3 regions of the Caballeronia zhejiangensis genome follow, and region 1 is predicted to be linked to each of the others. Evidence: predicted binding sites of a transcription regulator. Region 1 holds the regulator's gene; each other region holds the start of a gene.
The links. Region 1 encodes LexA, which represses DNA repair genes until DNA is damaged. Its sites were predicted from a motif close to ACTGTATNNNNATACAGT; they were not measured.
Positions count from the first base shown of each region.

Region 2: the regulator LexA is predicted to act here: its motif matches at 2,295-2,312, upstream of recA (recombinase RecA).
Region 3: the regulator LexA is predicted to act here: its motif matches at 4,517-4,534, upstream of LDZ23_RS09920 (ATP-dependent helicase).

Region 1 covers NZ_CP084283.1:1,336,860-1,344,053, forward strand. Annotated here, with positions in the region: gene nodI (nodulation factor ABC transporter ATP-binding protein NodI) at 1-38, opposite strand, end outside; gene LDZ23_RS06470 (universal stress protein) at 352-861, shown strand; gene LDZ23_RS06475 (DUF2939 domain-containing protein) at 897-1,496, opposite strand; gene LDZ23_RS06480 (hypothetical protein) at 1,596-1,922, opposite strand; gene lexA (transcriptional repressor LexA) at 2,120-2,797, opposite strand; gene LDZ23_RS06490 (sulfate ABC transporter substrate-binding protein) at 3,056-4,078, shown strand; gene cysT (sulfate ABC transporter permease subunit CysT) at 4,169-5,053, shown strand; gene cysW (sulfate ABC transporter permease subunit CysW) at 5,050-5,946, shown strand; gene LDZ23_RS06505 (sulfate/molybdate ABC transporter ATP-binding protein) at 5,963-7,021, shown strand; gene LDZ23_RS06510 (CysB family HTH-type transcriptional regulator) at 7,047-7,194, shown strand, end outside.
Region 2 covers NZ_CP084283.1:451,655-458,848, forward strand. Annotated here, with positions in the region: gene LDZ23_RS02165 (sensor histidine kinase) at 1-1,397, opposite strand, end outside; gene LDZ23_RS02170 (response regulator transcription factor) at 1,403-2,131, opposite strand; gene recA (recombinase RecA) at 2,414-3,484, shown strand; gene recX (recombination regulator RecX) at 3,504-4,451, shown strand; gene LDZ23_RS02185 (DUF2889 domain-containing protein) at 4,564-5,202, shown strand; gene sucC (ADP-forming succinate--CoA ligase subunit beta) at 5,308-6,474, shown strand; gene sucD (succinate--CoA ligase subunit alpha) at 6,572-7,194, shown strand, end outside.
Region 3 covers NZ_CP084283.1:2,059,569-2,066,762, forward strand. Annotated here, with positions in the region: gene LDZ23_RS09900 (helix-turn-helix transcriptional regulator) at 1-267, shown strand, start outside; gene LDZ23_RS09905 (AzlC family ABC transporter permease) at 405-1,106, shown strand; gene LDZ23_RS09910 (branched-chain amino acid transport AzlD family protein) at 1,103-1,426, shown strand; gene LDZ23_RS09915 (DUF4088 family protein) at 1,590-2,354, shown strand; gene LDZ23_RS09920 (ATP-dependent helicase) at 2,363-4,483, opposite strand; gene LDZ23_RS09925 (hypothetical protein) at 4,634-4,891, opposite strand; gene LDZ23_RS09930 (hypothetical protein) at 4,962-5,378, opposite strand; gene LDZ23_RS09935 (RNA-binding S4 domain-containing protein) at 5,676-5,897, shown strand; gene LDZ23_RS09940 (MATE family efflux transporter) at 6,119-7,194, shown strand, end outside.

The DNA.
Region 1 (7,194 bases):
TCGCGTGTAGCGCTTTGTTGCAAAGATTGATCAGTCATGCATCTGTGCGCAGGGAAAGCCGGATGAGGGAAATCCAGCGGGCTAGTGTAATCCATTGCACCAAGGCGGCGCTTGGCGTGCAACCGCATGCTGCGCGGGCGTGTCAAACCCGTGCGGGGCGCGTCGAACCGGTTCCGGCCGAAAGTGCCAGAGGCTTGTCCGTCGACGTTTTTGTGGTTCTGGCACGGTGCGAGCTAGCGTGTTCGCGCCGGTAAGCGTTTTCCAGCGTTGTCTCCCATGGGACGACGCACGATGATGAATCAACGCCGCGGGCAAGCCGCGCTCAACGGCACGTTGGCCAGGGAGGTCAAGATGGAGAGCTACCGAAAAATCCTGCTGTGCTACGACGGCTCCAGAGAAGGCCGCAAGGCACTGCGTCAGGGCGCCAATCTCGCGCTCGACCTGAATGCGGAGACGCATGTGCTCGCGGTGGTGGATATGCGCTCGAGCATCGCGCAGAGCGCCGGACTGCTAACCGACATGGCCTGCGGACGCTTCGAAGAGGCCGCGCGCGACATCCTGCAAGAGGGCGTCGAATGGCTGCGCGAGCGTGGCCTTCAGGCACAGGGACATTTCGCGTTCGGCCATCCGATCGACGAAATCGCGGCGCTCGCCGACAGCCTTCAGGTCGATCTCGTCGTCGTCGGGCATCGCTGCCGCAGCGGCCTCGCGCGCTGGTGGATGGGCGCGGGCAACACGCCGCTGCTGGATCGCGTGAAGTGCAGCATCCTGGTTGCCGTCTGTCAGGCCGGTGAATCGGCCGAAGCGGAAGACGAAGCGGCGTACGCGGCGAAGCCCGTCAAGGCCGAAGCCGGGGCGTGATGCGGTGCGAAGCGTGAGCCGCGACGCTTGACGCGTCAACCGTTGAGATCGACCGCGACGAGCTTCCACGACACGAGCCCGTTGCGGTGGAAGATCGCGGAGTATCGCGCATCGCCGGCGCCGTGTTGATACGTGACGACGAACGTGTTCAGGCTTCGATAACCCGCCGTCGTCTGCGGTGGCTCTTTCGGCGGCTGCCGTGCGGTCGTGACGCCGGACGCGGGCCCATTCCCCGCATTCGCTGGTGCGCCGTCGCCAGCTTGCGGCGGACGCTCGCCCGGATCGCCGCGCGGCGGGATGCCGTTCAGAATCGCCGCGACGCCGTCCGGTGTGGCATACGAATCCACCAGCGGACCGACGAGCGCCGCGCCGATCATCGCACCGATGATCGCGAGCGGATTCCCGCTCTTTTGAATATCCACGCGACGCGTGAGCAGCGCCGCGATCTGGTCCTTGAGGCTCGCGCGCAGCGCCGGAAAATCGACGTATTCGTTGACGGTTTGCGCATCGCGGGCATCGGCCGCGCGCTTCACGCGATCGAGTGCGATGTAAGGCGATGCGTAAACGAAACCGAGCGCCGCGACGATAACCAGGACGACGAGCGTAACGACAATAGAACGGGTAGTGCGGGACATGCTTGGGCCAAGCCTCTTGCAAAACGTGAATTACGGATTGACCGCGCGGGCGCCGGTTAAATCCCGTGAATTCACGTCGTGCGTGCGATGGCGTTCCATTCAGGCGAGGATTCCGCCGGCCAGCCCGGCATTTTCCTCGGCGATGCAGCGGTCGATCATGCGCGAAACCTCGTCGATCTTGCCCACCAGAATCACGCGCGATTGCCCGCGATACACGCGCACTGGCGCGCGCTGCTCGGCCTCGGCGTGCACCGTGCTGTTGAGGGAAACGCGAGCGAAGGCCGGCTGACGGGACGGCAACGCGGGCATTTCGTTGAAGAGATCGGGCGTGGCTTCGGCGCGCGGCATGCCGCAGGCGATCAGCGTGCGCAGATGGCGCAGGCGGCCGAATTGACGGAAGGGCAGCAGACGGGCAAAACGTTCCATGATGACTCTCCAGACGATAGGACGCACCGCGGCGCACCGCGCGCGGTGGCCGTCATGCTTGTTGTGTTGTGAGACGCCTGAATCAGGTGTCGAAAGCGGTTGGTGAGGCTATCTTGCGATGTCAATGAGACATTTCGTGTCTCGGTGCGAAAGTAATGTGCTTCGACTTTCGTGCCTTGCCCGTTCGCGGGCCAACATCAGAATTCGCCGGAGCGGATCAGCCCGACGGCAATGCCTTCAAGCGCGAAATCGCCGCTGCCGGCGCGCACGAAGATGTTTTCATACTCGGGGTTTTCGGCGATGAGTTCGACGCCGTCCGCGCGCCGTTTCCAGCGCTTGACCGTGACGTCGTCGCCAAGACGCGCGACGACGATCTGTCCGTCTTTCGCTTCGTTGCGCTTTTGCACGGCGAGAAGATCGCCGTCGAGAATGCCTGCGTCGCGCATCGAGAGGCCGCGCACCTTCAACAGATAGTCCGGCTTGCTGGAGAAGAGCGCGGGGTCGCACGCATAGTGCTGCGAGATGTGCTCTTGCGCGAGGATAGGACTCCCCGCCGCGACCCGGCCGACGAGCGGCAGAGACAATTGCATGATGCTCTGATGCGGCAGCGTGAACTGATGCGGCAGCTCCTCGGACCGATCGATGCGAGATGCATCGCCGAGCAGCCGGATGCCGCGCGACGAACCCGCCGCCAGCTCGATGACGCCCTTGCGGGCCAGCGCCCTGAGGTGCTCCTCGGCGGAATTGGCCGAACTGAAGCCGAGCTCCGCCGCGATCTCGGCGCGCGTGGGCGGAAAGCCCGTGCGGTCGATCGCGCGCTGGATGAGTTCGAACACCTGCTGCTGCCGCGCGGTAAGTTTTGATGTTTTGGTCACTGGCTCGAGCCCCTGATGCACTGTATGAATGGACAGGTGACTGTATTTTTATACAGTATTTGGCGCTTTTCAAGCTTTACTTTAAGTTCGCGGCCACGAAGCCTCCGCACCGTCGGATCGCGCCCGCCGGCGCTTCTTCCATCCAGGAATATCGTTCTTAGCAGTTTTACGTATAAAAAAGTGAATAACGATTATTTTCAATCATATAGAGGCCTCGTTAGACTGATTCCGTCAATTCGATAAGACGGAGAACGGGGAATGCAAAGCATCAACACGGGATTGCGACGGCTTCTTGCTGCGGCGACGCTCGGCGCGGCGGGTTTGATCATGACGGCGCCGGCGCAGGCGGATACGTCGTTTCTGAACGTTTCCTACGACCCGACTCGCGAGCTGTATCAGGACTTCAATCAGGCTTTCGCGAAAAAGTGGAAGGCGGAGACGGGCGAGACCGTAACCTTCAAGCAGTCGCATGGCGGGTCGGGCGGCCAGGCGCGCGCGGTCATCGACGGACTGCAGGCGGACGTCGTTACGCTCGCACTCGCTTATGACATCGACGCGCTCGCGGGCAAGGGACTCGTCGGCGCGGACTGGCAGAAGCGCCTGCCGGACAACGCATCGCCGTACACGTCGACGATCGTGTTTCTCGTGCGCAAGGGCAATCCGAAGCACATCAAGGACTGGGACGATCTGACGAAGCCGGGCGTGTCGATCGTCACGCCGAATCCGAAGACATCGGGCGGCGCGCGCTGGAACTACCTCGCGGCGTGGGCGTACGCGCAGCACAAGCCGGGCGGCAACGAGCAGACCGCCAAGGAGTTCGTGACGAAGCTCTACAAGAACGCCGGCGTGCTGGATTCCGGCGCGCGCGGCGCGACGACGAGCTTCGTGCAGCGCGGTCAGGGCGACGTGCTCATCGCGTGGGAAAACGAGGCGTTCCTGTCCCTGAAGGAATTCGGTCCGGACAAGTTCGAGATCGTGGTGCCGTCCGTGAGCATTCTGGCGGAGCCGCCGGTCGCGGTGGTCGACAAGGTCGTCGACAAACACGGCACGCGCAAGCTCGCCGAAGCGTATCTCAAGTATCTGTATAGCGACGAAGGGCAGCAGATCGCCGCGCGCAATTTCTATCGGCCGCGTTCGGACAAGGTGCCCGCCGATCTGACGAAGCAGTTTCCGAAGCTGAAGCTCTATACCATCGACGACACCTTCGGCGGCTGGACCAAGGCGCAGAAGACGCATTTCGCGGATGGCGGCGTGTTCGATTCGATCTATCAGCCGCAATAAGCGTCAACCGGCGACGCGGCGCGTTCAAGACGCCGCGCGCCCGAAGCAGCAACGCGCGCCCACCCCGCGCGCAAAAAGGATGATTCAAGGATGACGACTCTCACATTCAGGAAACCGAGCGCGCTACCCGGTTTCGGCCTCACACTCGGCATCACGGTGGCTTATCTGAGCCTCGTGGTGCTGATTCCGCTTGCCGCCACCTTCGCTAAGACGGCGACGCTCGACTGGGCGCAGTTCGTGCGCGCGGTGACGTCGCCGCGCGTGCTCGCATCGTATCGGCTGACGTTCGGTGCGGCGCTCGGCGGCGCGCTCATCAACGCGGTGTTCGGTTTTCTCGTCGCGTGGGTGCTCGTGCGCTACACGTTCCCGTTCAAGCGCATCGTCGATGCGATGGTCGATCTGCCGTTCGCGCTGCCGACGTCGGTCGCCGGCATTTCGCTCGCCGCGGTCTACGCGGGCAATGGCTGGATCGGGCAATATCTCGCGCCGCTCGGCATCAAGGTCGCGTTCACGCCGCTCGGCGTGCTCGTCGCGCTGACGTTCATCGGCCTGCCGTTCGTCGTGCGTACCGTGCAGCCCGTGCTCGAAGACTTCGAGCGCGAGCAGGAAGAAGCCGCCGCGTGCCTCGGCGCGACGCGCTGGCTCACGTTCCGGCGCGTCGTGCTGCCGTCGCTCTTTCCGGCGCTGCTGACGGGCTTCGCACTCGCGTTCGCGCGCGCGTTGGGCGAATACGGCTCGGTGATTTTCATCGCGGGCAACGTGCCGATGAAGTCGGAGATCACGTCGCTGCTCATCATCACGAAGCTCGAACAGTACGACTATGCCGGCGCGACCGCGCTCGCCGTCGTGATGCTGTGCGTGTCCTTCCTGATGCTTCTGTTGATCAACACGCTGCAATGGTGGCTGCAGCGCCGCACGAGCAAGACGGGCGCGGCGCCGGTCAACGTCTCCCTGGCAGCGGGAGAAACGGCATGAGCGAGGTGCTTCCATTGCAGACGACGACACAGCGCGACGCGCACGGCCTCAATCCCGTCACCGAGCCGCGCGCCGTGCGATGGCTCCTGACCGGTATCGCACTCGCGTTTCTCGCGTTCTTTCTCGTCGTGCCGCTCGTCGCGGTGTTCGTGCAGGCGTTCGCCAAGGGCATCGACTATTACTTCGAGTCGCTGAAGGATCCCGACGCGTGGTCCGCGATCAAGCTCACGCTGATCACCGCCGCGATCGCCGTGCCGCTGAATGTCGTCTTCGGACTGGCGGCGTCGTGGGCGATCGCGAAGTTCGAGTTTCGCGGCAAGGCGCTCCTGACGACGCTCATCGACTTGCCGTTCTCGGTGTCGCCGGTCATCTCGGGTCTCGTCTATGTGCTGATGTTCGGCGCGCAAGGATGGTTCGGCCCGTGGCTCGCCGCGCACGACGTGCAGATCATCTTCGCGGTGCCGGGCATCGTGCTCGCGACGATCTTCGTCACGTTTCCGTTCGTCGCGCGCGAACTCATTCCGCTGATGCAGGCGCAAGGCAACGACGAAGAGGAAGCGGCGCACGTGCTCGGCGCATCGGGATGGCAGATCTTCCGGCGCGTGACGCTGCCCAACGTGAAGTGGGGCCTGCTCTACGGCGTGATTCTCTGCAACGCGCGCGCGATGGGCGAGTTCGGCGCGGTGTCGGTGGTGTCCGGGCACATCCGCGGGCAGACGGACACGATGCCGCTGCACGTCGAAATTCTCTACAACGAATACAACTTCTCGGCTGCGTTCGCGGTGGCGTCGCTGCTGGCGCTGCTCGCGCTCGTGACGCTCGCGCTGAAACTCCTCGCGGAGCGCCGCATGACGCAAGCATTGACCGCCGCAAAAGCCACCGCACAGAATTGAGAGGCCGATAAACATCATGAGCATCATCGTTCGCAATCTGCAAAAACGCTTCGGCGATTTCACCGCGCTCGACAACGTGTCGCTCGACTTTCCGGCGGGCGAACTGGTCGCGCTGCTCGGGCCTTCGGGCTGTGGCAAGACCACGCTCTTGCGCGTGATCGCGGGCCTCGAATTCGCCGATGCGGGACAGGTCGTGCTGCACGGCGAAGACGTCGCGGCGGTCGGCGCGCGCGAGCGTCAGGTCGGCTTCGTGTTCCAGCATTACGCGCTGTTCCGGCACATGACCGTGTTCGAGAACGTCGCGTTCGGCTTGCGCGTGAAGCCGCGCCGCGAGCGTCCGAGCGAAGCGAAAATTCGCGAGAAAGTGCATGAGCTGCTGAAGCTCGTGCAACTCGACTGGCTCGCGGAGCGTTTTCCGTCGGAACTGTCAGGCGGACAGCGGCAGCGTATTGCGCTGGCGCGGGCGCTTGCCGTCGAGCCGAAAGTGCTGCTGCTCGACGAGCCGTTCGGCGCGCTCGACGCCAAAGTGCGCAAGGAACTGCGCAGCTGGCTGCGCCGGCTGCACGACGATCTGCATATCTCGACGCTCTTCGTCACGCACGACCAGGAAGAGGCGCTCGAAGTGGCGGATCGCATCGTCGTGATGAATCATGGCCGCGTGGAGCAGGTGGGCAGTCCGCAAGACGTGTACGATCATCCGCAGACGTCCTTCGTCTACGAGTTTCTCGGCGCCGCGAACCGGCTGCAGGGCGAAGTGAACGCGAACGGCTTCATCGCCGATGGCGCCGCGAGCCCGATCGCGGCTCAGGCGCATTTCAGCGGGCGGGCGCTCGCGTACGTGCGTCCGCATGATCTCGCGCTGTATCCCGCCGACGGCACGCATCGCGACGGCATCGTGGTGGGCGTGCGGCGCGTCGTGACGCTGGGCGGCTCGGTGCGCGTCGAGCTCGAAGGCAACACGGGCGGCGTGATCGAGGCAGAACTGGATCGCGAGGCGTGGCGCGCGCTCAGGCTCGATATCGGCGATGGCGTGACCGCCGTTCCACGCGCGTTGCGAGTGTTTCCCGCGCAGTGACATCATAAAAATCAAAGAGGCTGACATGAACTTCCAGCAGTTGCGCTTCGTGCGCGAGGCCGTGCGTCAGAACATGAATCTGACGGAGGTCGCCAACGTCCTTTACACGTCGCAGTCGGGCGTGTCGAAGCAGATCAAGGATCTCGAGGACGAACTCGGCGTCGATATCTTCA
Region 2 (7,194 bases), 890 kb from region 1:
AGAATGCGATAGAAGCGCTCGACCACGCGCTCGCGTTCTGCCGCCGGAATGCCGAGTCCCGTGTCTTCCACTTCCAGATGCACGAGATCGAGATCGTCGTCGTCGGTCCGCACGCGTACGGTGATGCGCCCGCCCGCCGGCGTGTAGCGGATCGCGTTGTCGATCAGGTTCGACAGCATCTCGCGCAGCATCACGACATTGCCTTCCACTTCGACCGCAAACGGCGGCTCCTCATAACCGAGATCCATGCGTTTCGCGAGCGCCGCCTGAACCCAGTCGCGCACCGCGAGCCGCGCGAGATCGGTCAGGACGATGCGCGTGAATATCTGCCCCGTCGCGCGATTCTCGGCGCGCGCGAGCGCGAGCAATTGCGTGACGAGACGCGCGGCATGCTCGGAACTCATCGCGATCTGTTCTAGCGAGCGCTGCACTTCCGTCGAGACGTCCTGGCGCATCGCGAGTTCCGCCTGCATGCGCAGGCCCGCGAGCGGCGTTTTCATCTGATGCGCGGCATCGGCGATGAAGCGCTTCTGGAACTCCATGTTCTGTTCGAGGCGCGTGAGCAGGTCGTTGAACGACGCGACGAGCGGCGCGATCTCCGGCGGCGCGCTGCCGGCCTGCAGCGGCGAGAGATCGTCGGGGCGGCGCGCGCGGATGTTCGACTGCAGCGCGTGCAGCGGCGCGAGCCCGCGCGAAAGCCCGAACCATACGAGGATGATCGCGAGCGGCAGGATCACGAACTGCGGCAGGATCACGCCCTTGATGATGTCGTTGGCGAGCTGGCTGCGCTTGTCGAGGGTCTCCGCAACCTGCACGAGCACCGGCTGCGCGCTGTGCGGATCGCGCCCGGGCGCGAGGCCGGGCAGATCGACCGTCGTGTATGCGACGCGGATATCGTTGCCGCGCAGCACATCGTCGCGAAACTCGACGATGCCCGGCTGCGGACGATCGTCGTCGTGCGGCAAGGGCATGTCGCGATCGCCGCCGACGAGTTCGCCGCGCGTGCCGAGCACCTGGAAAAACACGCTGTCGACGTTATCGGCGCGCAGGAAATCGCGCGTCGCGTCGGGCAGGCGGAGTTCCGCGACGCCGTTTACCGGCTGAATCTGGCGCGCAAGCACGTAGGCGTCGGCTTCGAGCGCGCGGTCGAACGGCCCGTTCGCGATCGATTTCGCGACCAGATACGTCACCGCGATGCTCATCGGCCAGAGCAGCAGCAGCGGCGCGAGCATCCAGTCGAGAATCTCGCCGAAGAGCGAGCGTGGATGCGTTTCGGCGTCGGGCTCGAGCTCGTCGGGCGGCGCGAACGGATTCGCGTAGCGCGCGTCGCGCAGCGCGTCGGAGTCGTCGTTCGCTTGTGCGTTTCGCTGAGTTTCGTGGGAAACGGGCGACGCCATGCGGCCTACTTATAGTGATGGCTGGCGGACTCGCCGGCGTGCGGCCCGCCCGCGCCGTTCGTCGTGGCGGCCGCTTTCTCCAGCGTGTAACCGAGACCGCGTACCGTGATGATCTTCGCGCCGCTCGGCTCGATCTTCTTCCGTAGCCGATGCACGTAGACCTCGATCGCGTTATTGCTGACTTCCTCGCCCCACTCGCACAGGTGATTGACGAGCTGCTCCTTCGATACGAGCCGGCCGGTTCGCTGCAGCAGCACTTCGAGCACGCCGAGCTCGCGCGCCGAAAGATCGATGACCTGATCGCCGATGGTCGCAATGCGCCCGATCTGATCGAAGGCGAGCGAGCCGTGCCGGACGACGGTCGGACCGCCGCCCGCGCCGCGGCGCGTGAGCGCACGGACGCGCGCTTCGAGTTCGTTGAGCGCGAAGGGCTTCGCCATGTAATCGTCCGCGCCGAGATCGAGACCTTTCACGCGCTCGTCGACGGAATCGGCGGCGGTGAGGATCAGCACGGGCATCTGCGAATTGCGCGCGCGCAGGCGGCGCAGCACCTCGAGACCGGGCATCAGCGGCAGGCCGAGATCGAGGATCAGCAGGTCGAAAGTTTGCAGGGAAAGGGCGGTGTCCGCTTCGACGCCATGCTTCACATGGTCGACGGCGTATCCCGATTGGCGGAGTGATCGGACGAGCCCGTCCGCGAGTATGCTGTCGTCTTCGGCAATGAGGATTCGCATCGTCGTGTGCGCCTTTGTACGCCATGCATGCGCGATGAAGCGCATCGGCATTGCCGGCACCGTGTGTCGCCCGGCGCGGCGGTCTCCAGGTGTTCGTGGTTCTTGCGTGCTTGGGCGACGTGGAAAAAAAGCTGCGCCACGCCGCGACAGGCTTGCAAAAACTACTGTTTTTTTATACAGTGTCTGCGTGAGTGGGAAGGGCGGTTTCGTATGCTCGATCGAGCGGCGAAAAACCCCGTGAACACTGCCTCAGACGCCGTTCATCATAGCAAAGGACGATTCATGGAAGAAAGCAAGAAAGGCCCGGCTGGCATGACTGCGGAGAAGAGCAAGGCCCTGGCCGCCGCGCTCTCGCAGATCGAAAAGCAATTCGGCAAAGGGTCGATCATGCGGCTCGGCGCAGGTGAGGCGGTCGAAGACATTCAAGTGGTTTCCACCGGTTCGCTCGGGCTGGACATCGCGCTCGGCGTCGGCGGCTTGCCGCGCGGTCGTGTCGTGGAAATCTACGGTCCGGAGTCGTCGGGTAAAACCACGCTCACGCTGCAGGTGATCGCGGAGATGCAGAAGCTCGGCGGCACGGCGGCGTTCATCGACGCGGAACACGCGCTCGACGTGCAGTACGCCGGCAAGCTCGGCGTGAACGTGCCCGAACTGCTGATCTCGCAGCCGGACACGGGCGAGCAGGCGCTCGAAATCGCGGACGCGCTGGTGCGCTCCGGCTCCATCGACATGATCGTGATCGACTCGGTCGCGGCGCTCGTGCCGAAGGCGGAAATCGAAGGCGAAATGGGCGACTCGCTGCCGGGTCTGCAGGCGCGTCTGATGTCGCAGGCGCTGCGCAAGCTCACCGGCACGATCAAGCGCACGAACTGCCTCGTCATCTTCATCAACCAGATCCGCATGAAGATCGGCGTGATGTTCGGCAACCCGGAAACCACCACGGGCGGCAACGCGCTCAAGTTCTACTCGTCGGTGCGTCTGGATATCCGCCGTATCGGTTCGATCAAGAAGAACGACGAAGTCATCGGCAACGAGACGCGCGTGAAGGTTGTGAAGAACAAGGTCTCGCCGCCGTTCCGCGAAGCCATCTTCGACATTCTTTATGGCGAAGGCATTTCGCGTCAGGGTGAAATCATCGATCTGGGCGTGCAGGCGAAGCTGGTCGACAAGGCGGGCGCCTGGTACAGCTACAACGGCGATCGCATCGGTCAGGGCAAGGACAACGCGCGGGAATTCCTGCGCGAAAATCCGGACATCGCGCGCGAGATCGAGAACAAGATCCGCGAATCGCTGGGCGTCGCTGCATTGGGCGAAGCTGTCGTCGCAAGCGCCGCAGCGGCCGACGACGAGTAAGCATCGAGCCTGAAGGAAGATGCAGACGCGCCGGCTCGGATCCAAGGCAGACCCGGCGGATAACGGAACCGGCGACGATTCCGATTCCGTCGATCGCTACGAGCGAAGCAGCGAGCGGCGCGGTGCATCGTCGAAGTCAGGCGGCTTCAGGCGCAGCAACAAGGAACGCGCCGGCGCGAAGTCATTCGCGTCGGCGCATCGCGTTTTCGAGCCTGTTAAAAGGGATGAAAGCAGCGTAGACGCGAATGATCGCGCGGCCCGCCTGGAACAAGCTCGCGCCTTACTGAAGCAGGCGACAGCGCAGCCGAAGGCGCCTCCCGCCGATCGCAGCCCGCCGTCCGCTAACCCGCCGGACCCATTCGAAGACGCCGATCCATTCGAGCCCTTCGAACAATGCGTACCTTCCGAGCCATCGCCAGCCGTTTCGGGCGAAACTGTTTATAGCCGCTCCAGCCAGCGCACCCGCAAGACATCGGCAAACGAAGTCAACGATCCCAAACGTCCGCAACGCTCGTTGAAGGGCCGCGCGCTCGCGTTCCTGTCGCGTCGCGAGTACAGCCGCGCGGAGTTGTCGCGCAAGCTGCGTCCGTACGTCGAAGAAGCCGCTCCGCTCGAATCCCTGTTGGACAGTCTCGAGCGCGATGGCTGGCTGTCGAACGAGCGCTTCGTCGAGAGCGTCGTGCATCGGCGGGCGTCGCGCATGGGCGGCAGCAGGATCATCAGCGAGCTGAAGCGGCATGCCGTCGGCGAAACGCTCATCAGCGAAACCGCCGACAAGCTCGCGCAGTCCGAAACCGCGCGCGCCAGGGCGGTGTGGGAAAAGAAATACGGCGTGCCGCCGGAGACGCCCGCCGAGCGCGCCAAGCAGGCGCGCTTTCTGGCTGCGCGCGGTTTTTCGAGCGGTACGATCGGCAAGATATTGAAGGGCGGTGACGAAGATTGGAGCGAGGAAATCGTCGACGACTGAGCGCCCGTTCGGCTTGATCCGCACGCGCGTTCCATTCGTCAGGCACATGCCCGGCTCGAAATACCCGATATGCTAAAATTCCACGGTTTTCCCCGTACCGGCTCACTCCAGCATGCCTCTCTCGCCTCCCGCTCCCCGACAATTGCGTCATAGCCGCGCGATTCGAGTGGAAGCGTTCGAACGCGACGACGGCCTGTGGGATATCGAAGCCTGTCTAACCGATGAGAAGCCGCGCGACTTCCAGCTCGCGACGGGCGTCCGGCCGCACGGCCTGCCGATCCATGAACTCTGGCTGCGCATCACCATCGATCGCACACTCAGCATCGTGGACGTCGAAGCGTCGTCCGACTGGGCGCCGTATGGCGGTTTGTGCGCCGAGTCCAATGCGGTCTATCGCAAGCTCATCGGGCTCAATCTCCTCCAGAATTTTCGCCGCGAAGCCAACACGCTGCTGCGCGGCACTGCCGGCTGCACGCATCTCACCGAGTTGTGCGGGGTCTTGCCGACCGCAGCCATTCAGGCATTCGCGGGCGACGTCTGGAAGATCGAGGACGGCAATCCATTCAAGCAAGCCGACGCCAACGCGCAGCGCGACGAGCCGCCGTTTCAGCTCGGCCGATGCCACGCGCTGCGTTTCGACGGACCCGCGGTCAGGGAACACTACCCGCGCTGGTTCGGCCACGCGCCCGGCGAACCATCCAGATCCGGAACAACGGTGCAAGACAGGCCGGAGACAAAGTCCGCCTCGTAGCGCGCAAGCAGCGCTCGCGCTCACGCACGGAATTCAAACAAGAAAAGAATCAGCGGTTCAAGCAAACAGAAGTTCACTCCAACTCTCAGACTGAAGGAATCACGCATGAAGATTCACGAGTACCAGGGTAAGGAAATCCTGCGGAAATTCGGCGTCGCGGTCCCGCGCGGCAAACCCGTGTTCTCGGTGGATGATGCGGTCAAGGCCGCGGAAGAGCTGGGCGGCCCGGTTTGGGTCGTCAAGGCGCAGATTCACGCCGGCGGCCGCGGTAAGGGCGGCGGCGTGAAGGTCGCGAAGTCGATCGAACAGGTCCGCGAATACGCGAACCAGATCCTCGGCATGCAGCTCGTCACGCACCAGACCGGCCCCGAAGGCCAGAAGGTCAATCGCCTGCTGATCGAAGAAGGCGCGGACATCAAGAAGGAACTGTACGTCGGCCTCGTGCTCGACCGCGTTTCGCAGAAGATCGTCGTGATGGCGTCGAGCGAAGGCGGCATGGACATCGAAGAAGTCGCGGAAAAGACGCCGGAACTGCTGCACAAGTTCGCCGTCGAGCCGTCGACCGGTCTGCAAGACGCGGACGCCGATGATCTCGCACGCAAGATCGGCATTCCCGATGCATCGATCCCGCAAGCGCGCGCGATCCTGCAAGGCCTGTACAAGGCGTTCTTCGAAACCGACGCATCGCTCGCGGAAATCAACCCGCTGATCGTGACCGGCGAAGGCAAGGTCATCGCGCTCGACGCCAAGTTCAACTTCGATTCGAACGCGCTGTTCCGTCATCCGGAAATCGTCGCGTACCGCGATCTGGACGAAGAAGATCCGGCTGAAGTCGAAGCGTCGAAGTTCGACCTCGCATACATCTCGCTCGACGGCAACATCGGCTGTCTCGTGAACGGCGCAGGCCTCGCGATGGCCACGATGGACACCATCAAGCTGTTCGGCGGCGAGCCGGCGAACTTCCTCGACGTCGGCGGCGGTGCGACGACCGAGAAAGTGACCGAAGCGTTCAAGCTGATGCTGAAGAACCCGAACCTGAAGGCGATCCTCGTGAACATCTTCGGCGGCATCATGCGTTGCGACGTGATCGCCGAAGGCGTGATCGCTGCGTCGAAGGCCGTGGACCTGAAGGTGCCGCTCGTCGTGCGCATGAAGGGCACGAACGAAGACCTCGGCAAGAAGATGCTGGCCGACTCGGGCCTGCCGATCATCTCGGCGGACAGCATGGAAGAAGCCGCGCAGAAGGTCGTCGCGGCGGCCGAAGGCAAGTAAGCGCGTTCGCTTGTTGCCTTAAGAGAGCGTTCCACCAGATACGAATGGCGGCGCCTGGCTTTTTGCATGGCGACGCCAAACGAACAGAGGTCACTACATGTCGATTCTGATCAACAAAGACACGAAGGTCATCACGCAGGGCATCACCGGCAAGACCGGCCAGTTCCACACGCGCGCCTGCCGCGAATACGCGAACGGCCGCGAAGCGTACGTCGCGGGCGTGAACCCGAAGAAGGCCGGCGAAGACTTCGAAGGCATTCCCATCTACGCGTCCGTGAAGGAAGCGAAGGCCGAAACCGGCGCGACCGTTTCGGTCATCTACGTGCCGCCCGCGGGCGCTGCCGCCGCGATCTGGGAAGCCGTCGAGGCCGATCTCGATCTCGCGATCTGCATCACGGAAGGCATTCCGGTTCGCGACATGCTCGAAATCAAGGACCGCATGCGCCGCGAAAATCGCAAGACGCTGCTGCTCGGACCGAACTGCCCCGGCACGATCACGCCGGACGAGCTGAAGATCGGCATCATGCCGGGTCACATCCACAAGAAGGGCCGCATCGGCGTCGTGTCGCGTTCGGGCACGCTGACATATGAAGCGGTCGGCCAGTTGACGGCGCTGGGCCTCGGCCAGTCGTCGGCGGTCGGTATCGGCGGCGATCCGATCAACGGTCTGAAGCACATCGACGTGATGAAGATGTTCAACGACGATCCGGAAACGGACGC
Region 3 (7,194 bases), 720 kb from region 1:
GACGATCTCCTCGAACCCGTCACGCTCGCCGAACTCGCGCAGACGGTCGGTCTCTCGACCTTCCACGCCGCGCGCCTCTTCACGCGCGAAACCGGTCTCGCGCCGCATGCGTGGCGCAATCAGCTGCGGATCGTGCGCGCGCTGCCGGCGTTGCGCGCGGGCGCATCCGTGACGGATGTCGCGGCGGCGAGCGGTTTCACGGATCAGAGTCACTTCACGCGCCATTTCAAGCGCACGTTCGGCGTGCCGCCCGGCCGCTGGCGTTAGGCGGTCCGGCCTCGGGAAAGCGCAAGAACGTACAAGCATTCTCATCGACGTTTTGCGTATCCTCGCTTCCATAGGAGGAAATCTTGAAAGCAACACCTTTGCGCGAATTCGCCGCCGGCGCACGCGACACCATCCCGATGATGATCGGCGCCGCGCCCTTCGGCGTGATCTTCGGCACGCTCGTCACCGCAAGTCCGCTCACGCTCTGGCACGGCCAGTTGATGTCGCTCGTCGTGTTCGCGGGCTCGGCGCAGTTCATCGCGGTCGGCCTGATCGCGTCGCACGCGAGCTTCGCCGTCATTCTGGCGACGACGCTCGTCGTCAATCTGCGTCATGTGCTCTATTCCGCGACGCTCGCGCCGTATGTCGCGCATCTGCCGCGCCGCTGGCGCTGGGCGCTCGCGGGCATGCTCACCGACGAGGTCTTCGCCGTCGCCTACGCGCACTATCGGAAGCGCGCGCCGGGCGAGATCGGGCCGCACTACTTCTTCGGCTCCGGCGTCGCGATGTATCTGAACTGGCAGTTGTGGACGCTCCTCGGCCTCCTGTTCGGCGCCGCGTTTCCCGGACTGAAATCGCTCGGGCTCGACTTCGCGATGGTCGCGACGTTCATCGCGATCGTCGTGCCGCAGCTCGTCGCCGTGCGCTTCGTCGCGGCGGCGCTCGCATCGGGCGTCCTGTCCTTCGCGTGGCAAGGCTGGCCGTACAAGCTCGGCCTGCTCGCGGCGGTGTTCGTCGGCGTGGCCGTCGGCATGCTGCTCACGCTGATGGAAAACCGTCCGCAGGCGAAGGGCCACGCGAAACATCGTCTGAAGAACGCGAAGGAGCGCACGCAATGAACTACGTCACGCTGATCTTCGGCATGGCGGCCGTTACGTTTGCGATCCGCGCCGCCGTGTTCGTGCTGGGCGAACGCCTGCCCTTTCCGCCGATCGTCCGCACCGCGCTTTCGTTCGTGCCGGTGACGGTGCTCACCGCGATCATCGTGCCGATGACCGTCTCGCCGCACGGCAACGGCGCGGAAATCACCTGGCGCAATCCGCAGCTCGTGGCTGCGATCGTCGCGATCATCGTTTGCGCGTTCACGAAACGGCCGCTTTTGACGATTGCCGTGTCGCTCGCGGTGTTTTTCGCGTGGCAGTTCGCCGTGCTGCGCTAAACGTTTTCTCTCCATCAGCCGTTAAACGGCTTTCAAAGAGCATCGAAGAATCCTCAAGTTCCTGAAGCGCGCGCCGATAACAGAAACGAATGGACTCCGCCTGAGACGCGGCGCCGACAGCTTTTCCCGCCTTCGGAGATCGAAGGCGGAACCGGGAACCAACATGCGTCAAATCACCTTATCGTTACGCGACGAGACCATCGCTTCGCTGCAGCGCGATTTCGAAGCGTTCACGCGTCTGTCGCTGAAGCTGGATCCGCAATTCGTCACGCCTTCGTTCGAGGACTTCCTGCGCGCGAAGCTCCTGGACAACAACACGCCGCTCACCGAGCAGGCGGTGCAGCGCATGCTCACGCACGGCCAGTACGCGTGGGCGAAGCGCGCGCTCGACAAGGAGTTTCCGGACGTCGTCGAGATCCTGATCCGGCAGGCGGCCGAGCACGGCTTCGCCTTCGCGATCCGCGCGGACTGGACCGCCGAGGATCTCGTCAAGGCATCGCGCGCGTGGGCGACGGCGATCGTCACCGAAGCGGACGGCGACGTATCGCAAGTCGACATGCTCGCCTCGCAGATCAAATCGGCGGCGGCGGATATTCGCGAAGTCGAGGAAAAGATGCAGACGCCCGCATGGCGTCTCGCCGATTCGCTACGTCAGCGCGTGTATGAAACCAAGATTTCGGTGGAGACGAGCATCGGTTCGACCGCGCGCGAGAAGCTCGGCGAACTGCGCTGCCTGCTGCGGCTCGGCATCTTCTATGGCTCGATCCAGAAGCAGGAAGCGCAGCAAGTGCTGGAATATCTGCGCTCGCTGCGGCCCGAGCTTTTCGTCGAAGAGCCTTACGACGGCTACACACGCTTCGCAGCATGGCTGCGCAGCATCTTCTCGCCGTCGCCGCGCGCGCCGCGTGCATCGCGCGCGCAGCGCTGAGATTCAGGTCAGTCCCACATTCCCTTTAGGCGCGCCGCGATATCGATCTTCGCTTTCGCGGCCGCAGCCAGCCCCGCCGCCGTCGGCGCAGCGGGCGCGATGACGGGCGGCCACGCGGCCGCTTCGAAGTTCTGCATCAGATGCGGCGGAATGAAACGCGTGCGCTGCGCCCATACGTGACGGTCGCCGAGATGCGTCTGGTTGTACACGTAGAAGCGCTGCGGCGTGATGATGTGCAGGTCTTCCTTCGCGCGCGTCATCGCGACGTATAACAGCCGCCGTTCCTCGTCGAGTTCTTCGTCGCTGCCCGTGCCGAGATCGGACGGAATGCAGCCGTCGACGCCGTTCAGCACGAACACGTTGCGCCATTCCTGGCCCTTCGCCGAATGGATCGTCGAGAGAATCAGATAGTCTTCGTCGAGCAGCGGCACGCCGGATTCGTCGCTGGTCGCGTCGGGTGGATCGAGCGTCAGTTCGGTGAGAAAGCGCTCGCGCGTGGGATACGTCGCCGCGATGCTTTCCATCTGCAACACGTCGCCGATGCGGATCGCCGCGTCCTCGTGATTGCGTTCCAGATGCGGCTCGTACCAACGCCGGATCATTTCGAACTCGGCGGGCCAGCCGGAGTCGCGGCCGCAGAGCTTCGCCATCAGGCCGACGAAACGCGGCCAGTCCTCCGACGCGCGCGCGGGCGCCTGAAACGCGGCGATCGCATTCGACGCCACCGCGTCCGGCGCGCTCACGCTGTCGAGCAGGCGCCCGGCGATCGCCGGTCCGACGCCCGGCAACAACTGCGCGACGCGAAAGCCCGCGACGCGATCGCGCGGATTCTCGGCCCAGCGCAACACCGCGAGCACGTCCTTGACATGAACGGAATCGAGAAACTTCAGCCCGCCGAACTTCACGAACGGAATGTTCCGGCGCGTCAATTCGATTTCGAGCGCCGCGCTGTGATGCGCGGCACGAAACAGCACCGCCTGCGCCTTGAGCTTCATGCCGCCTTCGCGCGCTTCGAGCACTTTTTCGACGACATAGCGCGCCTGATCGGCTTCATCGGCGACGGCAACGACGCGCGGCTTTTGCGCCGATGCCTTGTCGGTCCACAGATTCTTCGTGTAGCGCTCGGTCGCGAGGCCGATCACCGCGTTCGACGCTTCGAGAATCGGCAAGGTCGAACGATAGTTGCGGTCGAGCGTGACGGTCGCGGCGGGCGGATCGAAGTGGCCGGGAAAATCGAGGATGTTGCGCACCGTCGCGCCGCGAAACGAGTAGATGGATTGGGCATCGTCGCCGACGACGGTGAGGCCGCGCCCGTCCGGTTTCATCGCGAGAAGAATGGATGCCTGCAGACGGTTCGTGTCCTGATATTCGTCGACGAGAACGTGATCGAAGCGGCTCGCGAGATCGGCGGCAATCGACGGCTCCGCCGCGAGATGCGACCAGTAGAGCAGCAGATCGTCGTAATCGAGCACGCTTTGCGCCTGTTTCGCGCTGACGTACGCGGCGAAGAGGCGCTTCAGGTCCGCTTCCCACTCGCGGCACCACGGATACGACTGATCGAGCACGGTCGCCAGGGACGCGCCGGTGTTGACGACGCGCGAGTAGATCGCGAAGCACGTCGATTTGGCGGGAAAGCGCTTTTCCTTCGGCGACAAACCGAGCTCGTGCCGCACGAGGTTCATGAGATCGGCCGAATCCTCGCGATCGTTGATGGTGAACGACGGCGCGAGCCCGACGAGATCGGCGTATTCGCGCAACAGCCGCGCGCCGACGCTATGGAACGTGCCCGACCACGACAAACCCTGCGCGATTGCGCTTCTCGTGCCGAGCGCGTTCATTGCGATGCGCGACACCCGCCGCGTCATTTCGAGCGCCGCGCGGCGCGAAAACGTGAGCAGCAGGATGCGATGCGGATCCGCGCCTTTCACCAGCAGATGCGCGACGCGATGCGCGAGCGTGTTGGTCTTGCCCGATCCCGCGCCCGCGATGACGAGCAGCGGCCCGCCCGCGCGCCCCGGTTCGTCGACGCCGAATTCGACGGCCTGACGCTGCGCCTCGTTGAGCTTCGCGAGATAGTCGGCGACCTGTTTCGTGGTGGATTCGTCGGCGGTGTCGGGGAGCGTGAGCACGGGAGAAAAGGCGGCGGGAAATGAGTGACGCACACTGTATATCCATACAACCCGCACGCGCAAGCCTTTGGCTCGACAAGGGTTTTGGCCCCAAATGCAACGAGCCCGGCTCGCACGGAACCGGGCTCGCATCGCTGGAAAAGATTTGCGTCAGTCGGCCTTCTTCGCGTTCTTGAGCTTCGCTTCGGCGGCGGCTTCATTGGCGTCCGATTGCGCCTCGGTCTTTTTCTTGTCGGCCTTGGCTTGCGCGACGGCCGCCTTCTTGTCGGCCTTGCTCTGTTCCTTCGCGGCCTTTTGATCGGCGGCAGTCGGCGTATCCGACGTCGTTTGTGCGAACGATGCCACGCTCGCGCTCGCGAACGTCCCCGCGATCAGCGCGGCCAGCAGTGCATGAGTTTTTCGATTCATGGTCTTCTCCCTTGTTCGATGCCGCGAGCCGCGCCAAACGCGAGCTCGCGGCGATTCCCGGTTCGCCCGCTTAATGCTGCAAGCCGGTGTCCTTCGGTGCGTTCGGCTCGGTCGCGTTCAATTCGGCCTTGGCGGCGTCCTTGTCCGCCTTGCGATTGATCTTCGCGTTCTTCACCTCTTCCTTGTACTGCGCCTTGGCCTGCTCGGTTTGCGCCTTCAATTCGGCCTTCGACGCCTTCTTCGACGCGCTGTATTCGGCGTTCGCCTTCGCATTGGCATTGCGGCGCTCGACGAGCGGATCGGTCGGCGCGGGCGCGACGAGGTTCTGCGGCGGCGGCGTCATCGGCTGTTGGGCTTGCATCGGCTGCACTTGCGCTTGCGTTTGAGTCTGCACCGGTGCGGACTGGGTCGCGGTTTGCGCATAGGCGCCCGAAGCGGCGAACGTGGCGATGGCGGAGCCGATCAAAAGGATTCGTGCGCGAGTCATGAGCTAGTCCTCTCTTTAGTTGGCGTCGGCGGCGCTCTTACGACGGTGAAACGAGCGATCCGCGCGACTTTTGTCGATTGGAAAGATGACCGAAGCTGCATCGATCAAATGGTCGGACCGGCGGTCAATCGGGCAAGTTCGCGAAAATCAGTCACTGTTACCGACGGTTTCATCTGGCTACATTTGCCAACGAGCGCGCTTGAGTGGGGATTACCGGTCCTCGCGATCCCTGAGCACGGCGCATGCCCGGCGTGGTTTATCATTGAGCCCTTCCCGCATTCCCGCCTTGCCCGCCTCATGCCGCCACTCCAATTCACCCTGACGGGCGACTTCATCGAACTCCACAATCTGCTCAAGCTGATGGGCCTCGCGGACAGCGGCGGCTCGGCGAAGGCACGCGTCGCCATGGGCGATGTCACCGTCGACGGCCAGGTGGAACTGCGCAAGACCTGCAAGATCCGCGCGGGTCAGCGAGTGAAGCTCGACGGCCAGACGATTTACGTGCGCGCGCCCGATTAAGCGCGCGGCGATTTGCGCGCACACGCCGCGCAATTGCGAAAATCCGGGCATAAGCAAACGCGTCATCGACATGCCGCACGCGACGCAATAAGCTGACGGTCTGTTCTTTCGTTCTGGTTTCAGCGTCGGTTCCCGTCAGCGCGTTTGCGCTTCGATCCTTGCCCCCTCGCGTTCCAGTCCGGCCGCACTCATTGCGGCCTTTTCGTTTCGATCCGATCAACATGCAACCGCCAGTCACGCGCGCCGCGCGCGCGCATCAAGGACCGCCGAGCCTCTCGCGTCACGCCGTCGACACGGCGCGTCTCGCCGCGCCGCTTGCCATCGCGCAGCTCTCGCAGATGGCGATGGGCGTCACCGACACCATCCTGCTCGGCTCGCTCGGCCCCGATGCCCTCGCCGCGGGCGGCCTCGGCGCGAATCTCTTTTTCGTCGTCGTGACGCTCCTGCAGGGCGTGCTGACGTCCGTTTCCGTGTCGGTGGCGCATGCGCGCGGCGCGAATGCCGATCATCGCGTGCCAGGCATCTACTGGACCGGGTTCGTGCTCTCCTTGCTGCTCGCCGTGCCCGCGTTCGTGCTGCTGAGCTACGCCGAACCGATCCTGCTCGCGTTCCACGAACCCGCGACGCTCGCGAAGAACGTCGGCGAATACTGCGCGGTGCTGCGCTGGGGGACGCCCGGCAGTCTGATCGGCGTCGGGATGATGCGCGCGTTTCTGCCCGCCATTGGCGCGGCGCGCAGGCTCTTGTGGATCTCCATCGGCGGCGTGTTCGTCAACGGCTTTCTCAACTACGGCCTGATCCACGGCGCGTACGGCCTGCCGCGCGAAGGCTTCCTCGGCTCGGCGGCGGCGACGACGATCACCGTCTGGGGCATCGCGATCGCGCTCGTCGCGGTGCTGCATCTGCGGCCGCGCTACCGGCATTTCGTCGCGCGCGCGCGCCCGCGCCTGCCGCTGATGGGCGAACTGTTCAGCATCGGCTGGCCCGTCGCGATCACCTACGGGGTCGAATCGACGCTCTTTCTCGCCACCGGCATGATGGTCGGCCTGCTCGGCGAAGCGCCGCTCGCCGCGCATCAGATCGCACTCAACGTCGCGTCGGTCGCGTTCATGGTGCCGCTGGCGATCGGCCAGGCGGCGAACGTGCGCGTCGGCTACTGGGTCGGCGCGGGCGTGCCTGTCGCCGCGCGTCACGCGGGCTTCGTCGCGCTCGCGCTCGGCGTCGGCTTCATGATGTGCTCCGGGCTCGTGCTGATCGCCGTGCCGCGCGCGATCGTCGGGCTGTATCTGCATCTCGA